4 regions of the Halomonas sp. 5021 genome follow, and region 1 is predicted to be linked to each of the others. Evidence: predicted binding sites of a transcription regulator. Region 1 holds the regulator's gene; each other region holds the start of a gene.

Region 1 (3,638 bases):
GGCGACGTCGAAGTTCGCCAAGGCAACATGCTGATAAGAGGCGACGAAGTGGAAATCCAGCGAAATGAGGAAGGCGAGCTCTCGCGGGCCACGGCGCTGGGCGAACGGGCCTATTTGCGGCGGCAGCCCGAAGACCAGGATGGCCCGATGGAAGGCTGGGGTCGAAGGGTGATCTACCATGTCGCCGAGCGACGCGTCGAGTTGATTGACCAGGCGGAAATCATCCAGCAAGGCGACCGCTTCACCGGGGGGCGGCTGGAATACTTTATCGACCGCGAGTTCGTCAAGGCGCGCTCCGACGTCGACAATCAAGAGTCGCAGCGCATCCGCATGACGCTGCAACCCGAGGGATAAGGAGAGCCTGATGGCAGCTGCCGACAACAGCGCAACACGAACGCTATACGCCCGCCATTTGGCGAAAAGCTACAAGCGCCGACGCGTCGTAAAAGACATCAACCTGGATATCTCACAAGGCAGCATCGTCGGTTTGCTCGGCCCCAACGGCGCCGGTAAAACCACTTCATTCTACATGATTGTCGGCCTGGTCAAGGCAGATGCAGGCAGCGTCGGGATTGATAGCCTGGACCTTTCCCGAGCACCCATGCACGAGCGCGCCAAGGCAGGCATTGGCTATTTGCCCCAGGAGGCGTCGATCTTTCGCAAACTCTCCGTCGCCGACAACATCATGGCCATTTTACAAACCCGTCACGACCTGGATCGAGCCGGACGCGAAGCACGCCTGGAAACACTCCTGGAAGAGTTCCACATTACCCACATCCGCGACAATATGGGCATGAGCCTTTCCGGAGGCGAACGGCGCCGCGTCGAGATCGCCCGGTCCCTCGCGACAGAGCCTGCGTTCATCCTGCTTGATGAGCCTTTCGCAGGTGTAGACCCCATCTCCGTGGGCGATATCAAGTCGATCATCCGCGCCTTGAAGGAGCGAGGTATTGGCGTATTGATTACCGATCATAACGTGCGTGAAACGCTGGATATTTGCGATGTGGCGTATATCGTCGGCGACGGGCATATTATCGCCAGCGGTTCGCCGGCCGCTATTCTTGACAACCAGGAGGTGCGTGACGTTTACCTAGGTGCTGATTTCCGTCTCTAAAGCCAGCAATGGCATATTTATTGCCGATGGCATACTTATTGCACTTGCACCCAAACACAACTCGCACTAGGGTGGATGCTTTCCGATAAACGAGTGGTTCTCAGATGGTCATGAAAGCTTCTCTTCAACTGCGGATCGGCACTCAGCTCACCATGACACCCCAGCTGCAGCAGGCAATTGCCCTGCTACAGCTATCAACGCTCGATTTACGCCAGGAAATCCAGCAAGCGCTTGACGCCAACCCCATGCTCGAGCAGGAAGATGAGTTCAGCGAAAGCGAGCAAGCTGACAGCGAGCCGGAAGCAAGCGAGTGGGCAGATAGCATTCCCAAGGAGCTATCCGTCGATAGCGACTGGTCAGATACCTATCAGGATACGATGGGCAGTGGCAGCACAAGTAGCGAGGGACCTGACTTCGAGCGCCAGGCCACCGGGCAAACGCTGCATGGCCACCTCCTCTGGCAACTCGCCATGACCGATTTGAGCCAACGTGAACAGTTGGTGGCCGAGAGCCTGATTGACGCACTGGATGCTAACGGTTATCTCACCCAGCCCCTTGCCGATATCCGCGAAGGACTGCGAGACCAGGGCGTGGAAGGCCTCAGCCAGCGCGAGGTTGAGACCATTCTACTGCGACTGCAACAGTTCGAGCCCACCGGCATCTTCGCCCGCGATCTTCGCGAATGCCTGATGCTTCAGCTCGCCGCACTACCCGGTGATACACCGCTGCTGATTCCTGCGCGGCGTCTGGTTCGCCAGTTCCTTGAAGCGCTGGGTAAAAATGATCAGCGCCTCCTCAAGCGAAGACTCGGCCTGGACGATGCGCAACTCGATGACGTCATCCAACTGATCAGAAGCCTGGACCCGCGCCCCGGCAGCGTTTACAGCGCCACTGACGATAGCTACGTGATTCCCGACCTGGTGGTTCGCCACGATAACGAAGGCTGGCACCTCGAACTCAACCCAGAGGCCTTACCCAAGCTCAGGATTCAACCCGACTACGCTAGCCTGATCAAGCGCGCCGACAAGAGTCATGATAACCAGTTCCTCAAGGATCACTTGCAGGAAGCCCGCTGGCTGATCAAAAGCCTCTCCAGCCGCAACGACACCCTGTTACGCGTCGGCCGCGAAATCATCACTCGCCAGATCGGCTTTCTCGAACACGGCGAAGAGGCCATGAAACCGCTTATACTGGCCGATATTGCCGATGCGGTAGAGATGCATGAGTCGACCATCTCTCGCGTCACCACCCAGAAGTTCATCCATACACCGCGGGGCATTTTCGAGCTTAAATACTTCTTTTCCAGCCAGATCAGTGGCCAGGACGGCGACAGCCACTCCAGCACGGCCATTCGCGCTCGTCTCAAAAAACTGATTCAGGAAGAACCCCCCGGCAAACCTTTGTCAGATAGCCGTCTGGTCACCCTGCTGGAGGAAGCCGGCATCCACGTGGCACGTCGCACGGTTGCCAAATACCGCGAAGGCATGGGCATCCCTTCGTCCAGCGAACGGCGTCGCTTACGTTAAGCAAACGGAAACTCAACACAAGGGCTTTGCTTAACGCCAAAAAGGGTTACAATCGAAGGACAGTCCGACGGATAAGGAGTACGTCAATGCAAGTCAATATCACCGGTCATCATGTAGATCTGACTGACGCCTTGCGTGACTATGTCAACGAAAAGCTGGAACGCGTTGAGCGCCATTACGACAACATCACCACCGTGCAGGTAACGCTCTCGGTCGAAAAAGAGCGCCAACAGGCCGCCTGCACACTCCACGCTGCTGGGGCTGACTTGCATGCTGAGGCCCTCGATAATGACATGTACGCCGCCATCGACGCCCTGGCGGACAAGATTGATCGACAGCTCGTTAAGCATAAGGAAAAAGCACAAGCCCGCGCCCAGGGCGCAGGTGTGCGTTAATTCAATGACGTTGGCCACAATCCTCCCCCCGGAACGCGTTCTCTACGATGTGCCCGGGGGCAGCAAAAAACGGGTGCTGGAGTTTTTCAGCACCTTTATCGCACAAAACATTCCCAGCCTCGACAGCCAGGAAGTGTTCAGCCGTTTGATTGGTCGTGAACGCCTCGGCAGTACGGGGATTGGCAACGGCGTGGCGATTCCCCATGCTCGAAGCCCGCACTGTGATTCACCTATCGCCGGCTTTCTCAAACTCAATGAAGCGGTCGACTTTGACGCCATTGATGGCGACCCGGTTGACTTGGTGTTTGTTCTTCTCGTGCCTGAAGAAGCCGACGACACCCACCTCGCACTGCTGGGACAAGTTGCTTCCATCATGAATGATGCCGACACGCGCCAGCAGCTACGTAAGTCGGGTAGTCAACGTGAATTGCTGGACCTCATCTCCGCCAAGATACGCGACCAGGCGGCCAGCCTTTAATAGGTCGGCACGTAATGAACCGTCCTGACCAAGGGGCGTTTATCCAAGTCGCTTGACCGCAAGCAAGAGAGCCTTCATGCAACTCGTCATTATTAGTGGCCGATCGGGGTCAGGCAAATCGATAG
Region 2 (3,638 bases), on a different contig from region 1:
CGCCCGCGCTTCTCAGTATCCCTGGACGTGGTAACAATCAGCGTACGCCCGGGCGCTCGCAAACAGGCGGCTGCCAACGGCAATCGCAGTTGGCTATCGACAATTACCCTCAGCGGCTGGCGCCTGGCGATGTCAGCGGCATCATCCAAGCCGAGTTGCTCGGCACGAACCGTCAGGCGTGAATCATCCATGATGACGGTCTCCACACCACTCAATATCGCACTTGAACGGGCACGTAATCGTTGAACCTGCGCGCGCGCCTCAGGACCAGTAATCCACTGGGATTCACCCGACCCCATGGCGGTGCGACCATCGAGGCTCATCGCCATCTTCATGCGCACAAAGGGACGTTTGCTCGCCATACGGGCGATAAAGCCAGGATTGAGCGCGCGGGCGTCTGCCTCCAGCAACCCGACTGACACCTCGATCCCCGCATCTTCCAAAAGGCGAATGCCCCGGCCACTGACCTGAGGATTGGGGTCTACCATGGCCACCACTACGCGCGCCACCCGAGCGTCTTGCAACGCCACGGCGCAGGGGCCAGTGCGGCCAATATGTGAACACGGCTCTAACGTGACATAGGCGGTCGCGCCACGAGCGTTCTCGCCCGCCGCAACCAATGCATTGACCTCCGCATGCGGCTCACCCGCGTAGCGGTGATAGCCCTCGCCCACAACCTTACCATCGCGGACAAGTAGGCAGCCCACACGAGGGTTGGGGTCGGTGGTGTACAGACCGTATGCCGCTAGCGCCAGCGCGCGGGCCATGTAACGATGGTCATCGGTACTGAACAAGGCCACGCTCACGTTGAGGGCCTGCCGTCAGCAGGTTCCTGGGACAAGCGATCAATTTCAGCCCGGAATTCGTCCAGATCCTGAAACTTGCGATACACGGATGCAAAGCGAATGTAGGCCACCTGATCGAGGGTGTTCAAGGCCTGCATGACCGACTCACCAATATCGCGGGCGTCAATTTCCCGGTCTCCCCGCGCGCGAAGCGTCTGGCGTATCCGCTCGACGGACGCCTCAATGGCCTCTGCGCTGACCGGCCGCTTTTCGAGCGCCCTCAGCATACCGGCACGCAGCTTGGTTTCGTTGAAGCTTTCGCGCGAACCGTCAGACTTGACCACACGGGGCATGACCAGCTCGGCGGTTTCATAAGTGGTAAAACGCTCCTGGCAACTTGCACATTGGCGACGGCGACGCACCTGGTCACCGTCGGCTACCAGCCGCGAATCGGTCACGCGAGTATCGTTAGCACCACAAAAAGGGCAATGCATGGCGTTCAACCTGTTGTCGGCCCGTGCGAAAGCGCTGCACGAGAAAGCAAAATACGACCTGTTAATGCGCTATTAACCGCCTATTGTAACGTTTTGGCACACAAGCTGCACCGTTTGTGGAAGCCTGTTTACTGGGACACCCTTATGACCGCCTTCGACGACACTGTGCACGTTTATCTGGATCACCTTTACGGGCCCCGCGCCACGGAGGTTCAGCGCCGCCTGAATCAACGCCTGGCGCATTTTTGCCCAGCGTCGGAGCCGCAACTTTCCATCGAGCAGCAGGGTCAGCGTGCACCATTGTGGAGCGAGAAAGACCAGTGGCTGATCACCTATGGTGACTCTATCGTTGATGACCCAGCGCCCCCGCTGGCAGTGCTCGACGACTTTTTGCAAGCGCGTCTCGGTGAACGTATCAGCAGCGTCCACGTACTGCCGTTTTTCCCGTGGAGCAGCGACGACGGCTTTTCAGTAATCCACTACCGGGAAGTAAACCCCGACCTGGGCGACTGGCAGCATATTCAGACCCTTGCCCGCCACTACGACCTGATGGCGGACCTGGTGCTCAACCATGTGTCCCGGGAGTCGTTATGGTTTGTCGACTATCTTAGCGGTAGCCTACCGGGGCGCGATTATTTTATCGAAGTCGACCCCGACACCGATGTGTCGGCAGTGGTTCGGCCACGTAGCAGCCCGCTGTTGGTGCCGATATCCACCCGCCGGGGAACACGTTACCTATGGGCGACGTTTTCCGAAGACCAGCTCGACCTGAACTTCGAAAACCCCGATGTGCTGCTGGAATTTGTCGGCATCCTGCTGTTTTACCTCGAGCAGGGCACCCGTATCGTGCGCCTGGACGCCGTCGCCTTTCTATGGAAGCGGCTGGGAACCAACTGCATTCACTTGCCGGAAACCCACACCGTCGTGCGATTGCTACGCGCCATTGTGGACCACGTTGCCCCCGGCACGCTGCTGATCACCGAAACCAACGTGCCGCATCACGAAAACATCAGTTACTTCGGTCTTGACCGCCTCGCCGACGGCCCGCCCGACGAAGCCCACATGATCTACCAATTCACCTTGCCGCCGCTGCTGTTGCACACCCTGACACGGGGCGAAACGCATACCCTGCAAGGCTGGCTGGCCAGCCTGCCGCCTCTACCCGACCACTGCACCTATCTCAATTTTACCGCCAGCCACGATGGCATTGGCGTACGCCCACTGGAAGGCCTGTTACCCGATCACGAACGCGATGCGCTGCTCGAACTGATGCACCGATTTGGCGGCTTTGTCAGCATGCGCAGCAACCCCGACGGCAGCGACACCCCCTATGAAATCAACATCACCTGGTTTGAAGCCATGCAAGGCACGCGCAAAGGCCCCGATCCGTGGCAAATTGCACGTTTCTTGTGCAGCCAGGCGATCATGCTCAGTCTTCAAGGCATTCCGGCCCTGTATATCCATACCCTGACCGGCACCCTCAACGACGTGGAAGGCGTTGAGCGCAGCGGTCGCTTACGCTCTATCAATCGCCGCCGCTGGCAGCGCCGCGAACTCGATTTACTCCTCGACAGCACCGCCACACCCACCCATGACGTTTTCAATGCGCTGAGTCGATTGCTGGACTGCCGACGCCGGGAGCCCTGTTTCCACCCCAATGCCGCACAGCGCGTACTGACTTCGGATCCATCGTTGCTGGCCATCGAACGTGGTCCGCTGGCCAACGGTCGCCGCCTGTTGGCGCTATACAATGTCACCGAGGTGCCCCTATCATTTGATCAGCTCGGTGATGACGTCCAGCACGCGTTATCGTCAGTCCCATGGCAAGACCTCAACGCCCGATCCTCTGGTCAAGCCACCGACCCTTTGCCTCCCTATGCCGTGCGCTGGCTGGTTCATGGCCCTTGATATTCCCGGCATCGATTTATTAGCGGAAAATGATGCCGATTCAGGCCCTGCGCGTTAGGCTATCCCCTCGATTCTGCAACGATTGAGGAACGCTATGCGCGATGTGTTCACCCTGCACCGCTTATTCCAACCCCGGCCAACATCACGCCGTTCGCCCCTATTCGGCAGCGCGATGCTCGGCATGCTCATGATGCCGACAGCCCAAGCGGACTCTCTCCCCGCCCCTGTACAGGCACTGGCGGATCAAGGACTGGAGATTCACGGCGAATTTGACGCCCCTGGCGGCATGCGTGGCTTTGGCGCCAGCCGTCAGGGCCAGGAAGTGACCATCTACCTCACCCCCGACGGCGAGCACGCCATTACCGGCTCGCTGACCGACCAGGAGGGCGACAACCAGCTCGAGGAAGCAGCGCTGGACAAGCACGTACGGGCACCACTTGAAGCACAAACC
Region 3 (3,638 bases), on a different contig from region 1:
GACGCTGCTTTTTAATCAGGAAGTAATCCACGGCCATGATACCGGCGATCGGGCCCAGCAGGCTGGAATACCCCAGCAGCCAGTTGGAGTACATCTGTTCAAGCGATACTCCCGGGGGAATGATGCCCGCTTTTTGTAGCAGGTCGTACCCCATCAGCAGCACACCCACCGCGCCAGTTAGAAGAACGCCTCGAGTCTGGTTGATCAATTTGGGCGCAATATTCTGGAAATCGTTGGTGGGTGAAACAATGTTCGCCGCCGTATTCGTCGAGAGGGTTGCGACGATAATCAACAACATCGCCAATACGACCCAAAACGGGCTATCGATCATGCCAATCAGATTGACCGGATCGGCAATCGTTTGCCCTACCAGCGACTCAGAGGCAGCGGTCATCACCACGCCCAGCGAGGCAAAGAAAAACATCGTCAGCGGCAGGCCGATCACCTGCCCGGCAATCTGGTCTTTCTGGCTTTTGGCAAAGCGACTGAAGTCAGGAATATTAAGCGACAGCGTGGCCCAGAAGCCCACCATGGCAGTTAACCCGGCAAAGAAGTAGCCATACACCGACGCCCCTTCAGGACGCGATGGCGGCTGCGCCAGCAGCTCGGTCATCGAGGTGTGCGGCCACGCCCACACCATCAAGCCAATACCCACCGCCAATAGCAACGGTGCGGCCAGGGTTTCCAGCCACTTGATCGACTCCGCACCGCGAATGACCACATAAAGATTCATGGCGCCAAACACGAAAAAGCCGATGACTTCACCAACGCCGCCCAGTGCCGCCCACGCGGGTATCAGTTCCGAGAGCAGCAAGTGAATGGCCAGCCCGCCGAACATGGTTTGAATACCAAACCACCCACACCCGACCAGGGCGCGCACCAGACACGGCACGTTGGATCCAAAAATCCCGAACGAAGAGCGCAGCACAACGGGAAAAGGAATCCCGAATTTAGTACCCGGAAAAGCGTTGAGCGTGAGTGGAATCAATACAATCACGTTGGCCAGTAATATCGCGAACAACGCCTCCCCCACACTCAAGCCAAAGTAGGCGGTCAACACACCCCCAAGTGTGTAGGTGGGTACACAAATCGCCATCCCCACCCAAAGCGCGGCGATATTCCACTTAGTCCAGGTTCGTTCACTCGCCTGGGTAGGCGCGATGTCCTTGTTGAAGCGCGAGCTATCGCGAACATCGTCCCCCACATCCAATTCAATCAGCCCTTCTCGATCTACCATTTGAGAGGTTGTTTTCGTCATTGGTCTCTCCTCAGTGTCATCCTGCTTCCCAGAAAACCCTCACGGTCTGAGGTTATTTCAAGCAATAAGCGTGCCGACTAAGCCGCCCTAGGCACTTAACCTATTGATCAAAAAACTGTCTTAAAGGACAAGAATTTTATTGTTTTCGTCATCTTTCCGACTTCTGAGTCACCGAATACCCGGCGGACTCAAAAAGGCTAGATCAAAAAAAATATTTGCACCAATTTTAAACATGAAAAACTGAATTTATTTCCATAATAAAAATACAAACCACTGATTCAAAATAATTAATTTAAAAATCCAAAACAGTGCGCACCTTCACCAGATTAGGGCTTCCTCAATTCTAAAATAAAAAAATCAATTTAACTCAATGAGTTAAACTCCATCTTAAAAAAACCACCAACTGACTTGCTAAAACGCACAACCTGACGATACTTTCTTAAAAGCTGTCTCAATGGTCAGTTTTTAAAACCACCCGCTTAAAACAGAACATCAAATAACATCAATATTTTGGCCTAACGCAAATAAGAGGGATTGTCTGATGCAGAAGATGAAAATCGGCCTGATTCAAATGGGCCTGAAAACCAGCACCGACCTGGAACCCGCGGCCATCCGCGACGCCATGAACGAAGCCCACCTGCCGATGATCGAGAAAGCGGCAGAACAGGGCGTGCAGGTGCTCTGCTTCCAGGAAGTGTTCAATCAGCCCTACTTTTGCCCCAGCCAGGACGGCAAGTGGTATGCCGCCGCCGAGCAGGTGCCGGAGGGCCCCACCTGCCAGATGATGCAGAAACTCGCCGCCAAGCACCGCATGGTCATCATCGTCCCCGTCTTTGAGGAAACCGAGACCGGCGTGTACTACAACACCGCCGCGGTGTTCGATGCCGACGGCAGCTACCTGGGCAAGTACCACAAAACGCATATCCCCCAGATCGCGGGCTTTTGGGAGAAGTTTTTCTTCAAGCCGGGCCAATCCAACTGGCCGGTGTTCGATACCGCCTTTGGCAAAATCGGCGTGTATATCTGCTATGACCGCCACTTCCCCGAGGGCTGGCGGGCGCTGGCACTCAACGGCGCCGAGGTGATTTTCAACCCTTCCGCCACCGTCGCCGGGCTCTCCCAATACCTGTGGGAGCTGGAGCAGCCCGCCTCGGCCGCCGCCAACGGCTGCTTTATCGCCGCCATCAACCGCGTGGGTACCGAGGCACCGTGGAATATCGGCAATTTCTACGGCTCCAGCTATATCGTTAACCCGCGCGGCAAGATCGAGGCCCAGGCCAGCGAAACCGAGGATGAACTGCTGGTCCACGAGATCGATTTGGACATGGTGCGCGAGGTACGCAACAACTGGCAGTTCTTCCGCGACCGCCGCCCGGAAACCTACACCCGTCTGACCGACGGCGAGTAGCCAGGCCACCTGATAAGCCAAGGAGCGAACAATGAGCCTATTGATCAAGGGCGGCACCATCGTCACCAATACCGATACCTACCGCGCCGACGTGCTCTGCGTCGACGGTAAAATCCACGCCATCGGCACCCATCTAGACGTTCCCGCTGATTGCGAGATCGTCGATGCCAGCGACCAGCTGGTGATGCCCGGCGGTATCGATCCTCATACCCACATGCAGCTGCCGTTCATGGGCACCGTGGCCAGCGAAGACTTCTACACCGGCACCGCGGCCGCGCTGGCGGGCGGCACCACGTCCATCATCGATTTCGTGATTCCTCAGCCAGGGCAATCGCTGCTGGAGGCTTTCGAAACCTGGCAGGGCTGGGCCGAAAAAGCCGCCACCGACTTTGCCTTCCACGTGGCGATTACCTGGTGGGACGATAGCGTGCGCGAGGAAATGGGCACCCTGGTGCAGAAGCACGGGGTCAACAGCTTCAAGCACTTCATGGCCTACAAGGGTGCCATTATGGCCACCGATGACATTCTGGTGGAAAGCTTCTCGCGCTGCCTGGAACTGGGCGCGGTGCCGACGGTGCATGCCGAAAACGGCGAGCTGGTCTATCACATGCAGCAGAAACTGCTCGCCCAGGGCATCACCGGACCGGAAGCCCACCCGCTTTCGCGCCCGCCCCAGGTGGAAGGCGAGGCGGCCAGCCGCGCCATTCGTATCGCCAGCACCCTGGGCGCACCGATTTATCTGGTGCACGTTTCCACCAAGGACGCGGTAGACGAAATTGCCTACGCCCGCGACCAGGGGCACCAGGTTTACGGCGAATGCCTGGCCGGTCATCTCATGATCGACGACAGCGTGTACCAGGATACCGACTGGGGCCGTGCCGCGGCGCATGTGATGAGCCCACCCTTCCGCCCCAAGGGCCACCAGGAAGCGCTTTGGCACGGCCTGCAGTCCGGCAACCTGCAGACCACCGC
Region 4 (3,638 bases), on a different contig from region 1:
CCTCCAGCGAGTAGCCCGAGTAGAGAATCTGTTCGGCGTCACGCAGCGTCGTCACATCATTGGCGCTCGCCTGGTAGAGATGGGGGTCAACGCCTGGACCCATCATGGCGTTCACACTGACACACTCGCCCCCGACCTCTTGAGCAACATCGGCAATCATGCCGATGGTCGCCACCACATTGAGCGGCTCGTTGTTAGCAGAGGCCGTTGCTGCGAACGAAAGCGCTCCCAATAGCGCCACTGGGTATCTTGTTGCCATGCTGAAACTCCCACCGGTGAGTTATACTCGTCTACGTTGCTGCGCGCAACACTGTGTTGCCTCAAGTAATAAGTATAGCCTTGGCTAAGTTTCTTGCGTCAGGGATTTAATGTCAAGTGGGCAGCCGTTTGATATTGGTGGCTTTCAATCATGGAGCTGTGAAGGGCAAATCGCCCGACGCTTATACACGCCGGGCGCTTGGTTAGGCCGCTCGGCTATTCAAACGCCGCTCCTGGAGCGGACGAATAAGCAGCCAGTCAATGGCCAGCATGACGATGAGTGACGCGCCCACCAGCGGAAACAGTAGGCCGCCAACGGCCAGTATGGCGATCAGGCCGCGGAACACCCGTTTGTCCGAGGGCAGGGGTGGAACGCCCATCTTGCCCTCGGGACGGCGCTTCCACCACATCACTCCGGCTGAGACAGCTAGCAGAATAATGGCGATGCATACGGCTAGAAATAGCAGTTGATTGGCAAGCCCGAACTGCTGGCCCATATGCACGTTGATGCCAAACTCCAGCCAGCGTCCCAGCGCGCCGTAATCGGCATAGCTCATGTCAAGCAGGCGTTCGCCGCTGTATTGGTCAAGGTGCACCACACGCTGCTGACTGAGGTCATTGGGGTAGGCGGAGCCGGTATACACGCCGGTATCGGTGTCGGGAAGGTTCACAGCGTAGCCGCGATGCAGCCCCAGCTCATCGAAGGTGGCAACGGCCTGGTCTATCCCCATTGGTGTCATGGAGATAGACGATGTGGAGGACTCGGGCAGTTGCGCCTGCTCTAGCGACCAGGTGGTCGAGCTCTGGTCACTCAGACGGGTGTCTGACATGGGGACTTCCACGCGCACGCCCGACGGGTAGCCAAAGTTATTGCCGTTGGCCCACTGGTTGACCTGCGCACCCCAGACGCCCGACCACGGCATGCCAGTGATGGCGAGAAACACAATAAAGGCACCGACAAAAAGGCCGGTAACAGCATGGGTATCGCGCCAGAACGTCCGGCTTTTGGGTTTGCCGCGCACGCTGACGACACCCCCTGCGCCTTTACGGCGTGGCCACCATAGGTAAAGGCCGGTAAGCACCAGCAAGATTGACCAGCCGCCGGCGATTTCAATCAGTTTGCGTGCAGTGGGTCCAAAGTATTTCAAACTGTGCAGGTAACGAACGGTCCACATCACCGTGCCACGGTCATCCAGCGCTCCCAGCACATTCGTGGTATACGGATTGACGTAAACCGCCAAACGCTCGCCTCCCGCCGTTTTGACAGTGATCTCCGCCGAGCTTTCCGGGGTAGCGGGGTCAGTGAATTTGACGGCTTTACCGGGGTGGGCCGTCAGGGCCGCGCTGATCAGCGAAGAGGGCGGTTGCGTCGCCTCTTGAACGGCCACGCGCTTCATATCGGCGTGTATCAGCGCGTCCAACTCGTCTTTGAAAAGGTACAGCCCACCCGTCATCGCCAGGGTGATCATAAACGGCAGTACCAACAGGCCTGCATAGAAGTGCCAACGCCAAACGGCGCGATAGAGGTCAGAGGCATGACGCTTGCCTGTCTGCTGAGAGGTTGTCGACATACTCAAACTCCTCGCCACCGAACCATGGGTGCCTGGCGGATAGTTTTGAAAAACGGCCGCTGAACAAGGCGATCGTGAGGAGAACCGTGTTGGCGGTAACTGAGTAATGGGCTATGTGAGGAGCGATACCAGGCGGTATTTGCTGAACGACGTAGCTGCACGGAGGGTTACCTGAAAAGCACAGTATAAAAGCTGTGGGTAGGGCAAAGGTTAGATGGTAGCGGAAAGTGGTTGCATACACAGCCCTGAAAACGCGGTCATTTGTCACATTGTTATCGCAGGCAAGCGGCTTGGGTCGTGTCGCAGCAAGAGGCAGGGCGCATCTTGCACCTTATTCGTGCGCGAAGGGATCCGGTGTTTCTTTTTAGTGCATTTTTATGACGGGATTTCGACCACCACGTTGCGATGGTAGCCACTCGCTGGGCTAGTCAGTCGGTTTTCACCATTTTGGCGCATTCTTTGCATTGGAAAGTCAGTCATGCGCCAACAAGGAAGCGAAAACGCCTCATGCTGCTGAGTGAACCTGCAAGATTGGATGACACCTCCGGACACCGCTTTGATGCACAACGCCACTGGGCGGCATCGCTGGCGCTGCGCTTTGCCCATCGCCAAGGAGTCACCCGGATGGTGCAGTCGCGCCACTCGGGGCCATTACGGGTACAGCGGCCTTTTTATCCGGAAGGCCGGGGTGAGGCCTGTCACGTTTATCTGCTGCATCCGCCGGGTGGGTTGGTGAGCGGTGATGCGTTGACCATCCAGGCACATGTGGAAAACGGCACTCACGCGCTGCTGACGACACCCGCCGCCAACAAGCTCTATAAAGCTGACAGCCAAGGCGTCGCCTGGACCCAGCACACCTGTCTAAGCGTTGACGACGGCGCGACCCTTGAATGGCTGCCCCAGGAAACCATTGCCTTTGACGGCTCCAGAGGCGAGCAGTATACGCAGATTGACCTTAACGGCAGTGCCCGCTGCCTGGGCTGGGAAATGATGGCGCTGGGCCGCCCGGCGAGCGAGCTGCCCTATGTGTCGGGACGCATTGAGCAGCACTTTCGTTTGACCCTGGACGGCAAGCCGCTGTGGCTGGAGCGCCAGCCCCTCGACCCTTTGCACCCGCGCTTTACCGGGCGCTGGGGGCAAGGGGGCGCGACGGTACAGGCGACGCTCTGGGCAGTGGGCATAGCCGATGTGGCGGGGGCTATCGAGGCCCTGCGCGAAGCGCTGCCTGACAACCCCCGCTGGGCCGTTACCGTGCGCCACGGCGTATTGTTGCTGCGCTATCTGGGCAACGCCCGCAATGAAGCCTGGGCGCTGTGCGAGCAGGCCTGGCATCTACTGCGCCCCCTTTGGATCGAGCGTGAAGCGCACACACCGAGAATTTGGCTAACCTAATAACTCGCTAACGGAGACGCCCTATGGAATTAACCCCGAGAGACAAAGACAAGCTATTACTGTTTTCAGCCGCCCAGCTTGCCGAGCGCCGTCGCGCACGCGGCCTGAAACTCAACTACCCCGAAGCGGTCGCGCTGATCAGTTTTGAAATCATGGAAGGCGCCCGTGACGGTCGCAGCGTGGCCGACCTGATGAGTTACGGCCGCGAGATATTAAATCGCGACGACGTGATGGAAGGGGTGGCCGAAATGGTCGACGAGGTGCAGGTGGAAGCCACTTTCCCCGACGGCACCAAACTCGTGACCGTCCACACCCCGATCAACTAGCTATCAGCACTCAGGAGGCTGCCATGATTCCCGGCCCAATGATTCCAGGACAGTATCAGTTAAAAGACGGCGATATCGAGCTGTGCGCGGG

The links. Region 1 encodes sigma-54, which starts transcription at its own class of promoters, with help from an activator protein. Its sites were predicted from a motif close to TGGCACNNNNNTTGCTNT; they were not measured.
Region 2: the regulator sigma-54 is predicted to act here: its motif matches at 1,374-1,391, upstream of R3F64_RS15925 (sugar phosphorylase).
Region 3: the regulator sigma-54 is predicted to act here: its motif matches at 1,317-1,334, upstream of R3F64_RS06460 (NCS1 family nucleobase:cation symporter-1).
Region 4: the regulator sigma-54 is predicted to act here: its motif matches at 2,278-2,295, upstream of R3F64_RS05510 (urease accessory protein UreD).

The regions. Positions count from the first base shown of each region.
Region 1 is NZ_JAXOVU010000001.1:136,199-139,836, reverse strand. Features, by position in the region: gene lptA (lipopolysaccharide transport periplasmic protein LptA) at 1-354, shown strand, start outside; gene lptB (LPS export ABC transporter ATP-binding protein) at 365-1,114, shown strand; gene R3F64_RS00625 (RNA polymerase factor sigma-54) at 1,219-2,640, shown strand; gene hpf (ribosome hibernation-promoting factor, HPF/YfiA family) at 2,727-3,035, shown strand; gene R3F64_RS00615 (PTS sugar transporter subunit IIA) at 3,040-3,513, shown strand; gene rapZ (RNase adapter RapZ) at 3,590-3,638, shown strand, end outside.
Region 2 is NZ_JAXOVU010000012.1:51,041-54,678, forward strand. Features, by position in the region: gene ribD (bifunctional diaminohydroxyphosphoribosylaminopyrimidine deaminase/5-amino-6-(5-phosphoribosylamino)uracil reductase RibD) at 1-800, opposite strand, end outside; gene nrdR (transcriptional regulator NrdR) at 803-1,279, opposite strand; gene R3F64_RS15925 (sugar phosphorylase) at 1,424-3,187, shown strand; gene dsbG (thiol:disulfide interchange protein DsbG) at 3,360-3,638, shown strand, end outside.
Region 3 is NZ_JAXOVU010000002.1:604,397-608,034, reverse strand. Features, by position in the region: gene R3F64_RS06460 (NCS1 family nucleobase:cation symporter-1) at 1-1,258, opposite strand, end outside; gene R3F64_RS06455 (nitrilase-related carbon-nitrogen hydrolase) at 1,800-2,666, shown strand; gene hydA (dihydropyrimidinase) at 2,698-3,638, shown strand, end outside.
Region 4 is NZ_JAXOVU010000002.1:388,473-392,110, forward strand. Features, by position in the region: gene R3F64_RS05500 (metal ABC transporter solute-binding protein, Zn/Mn family) at 1-259, opposite strand, end outside; gene R3F64_RS05505 (PepSY-associated TM helix domain-containing protein) at 462-1,829, opposite strand; gene R3F64_RS05510 (urease accessory protein UreD) at 2,337-3,221, shown strand; gene R3F64_RS05515 (urease subunit gamma) at 3,245-3,547, shown strand; gene R3F64_RS05520 (urease subunit beta) at 3,586-3,638, shown strand, end outside.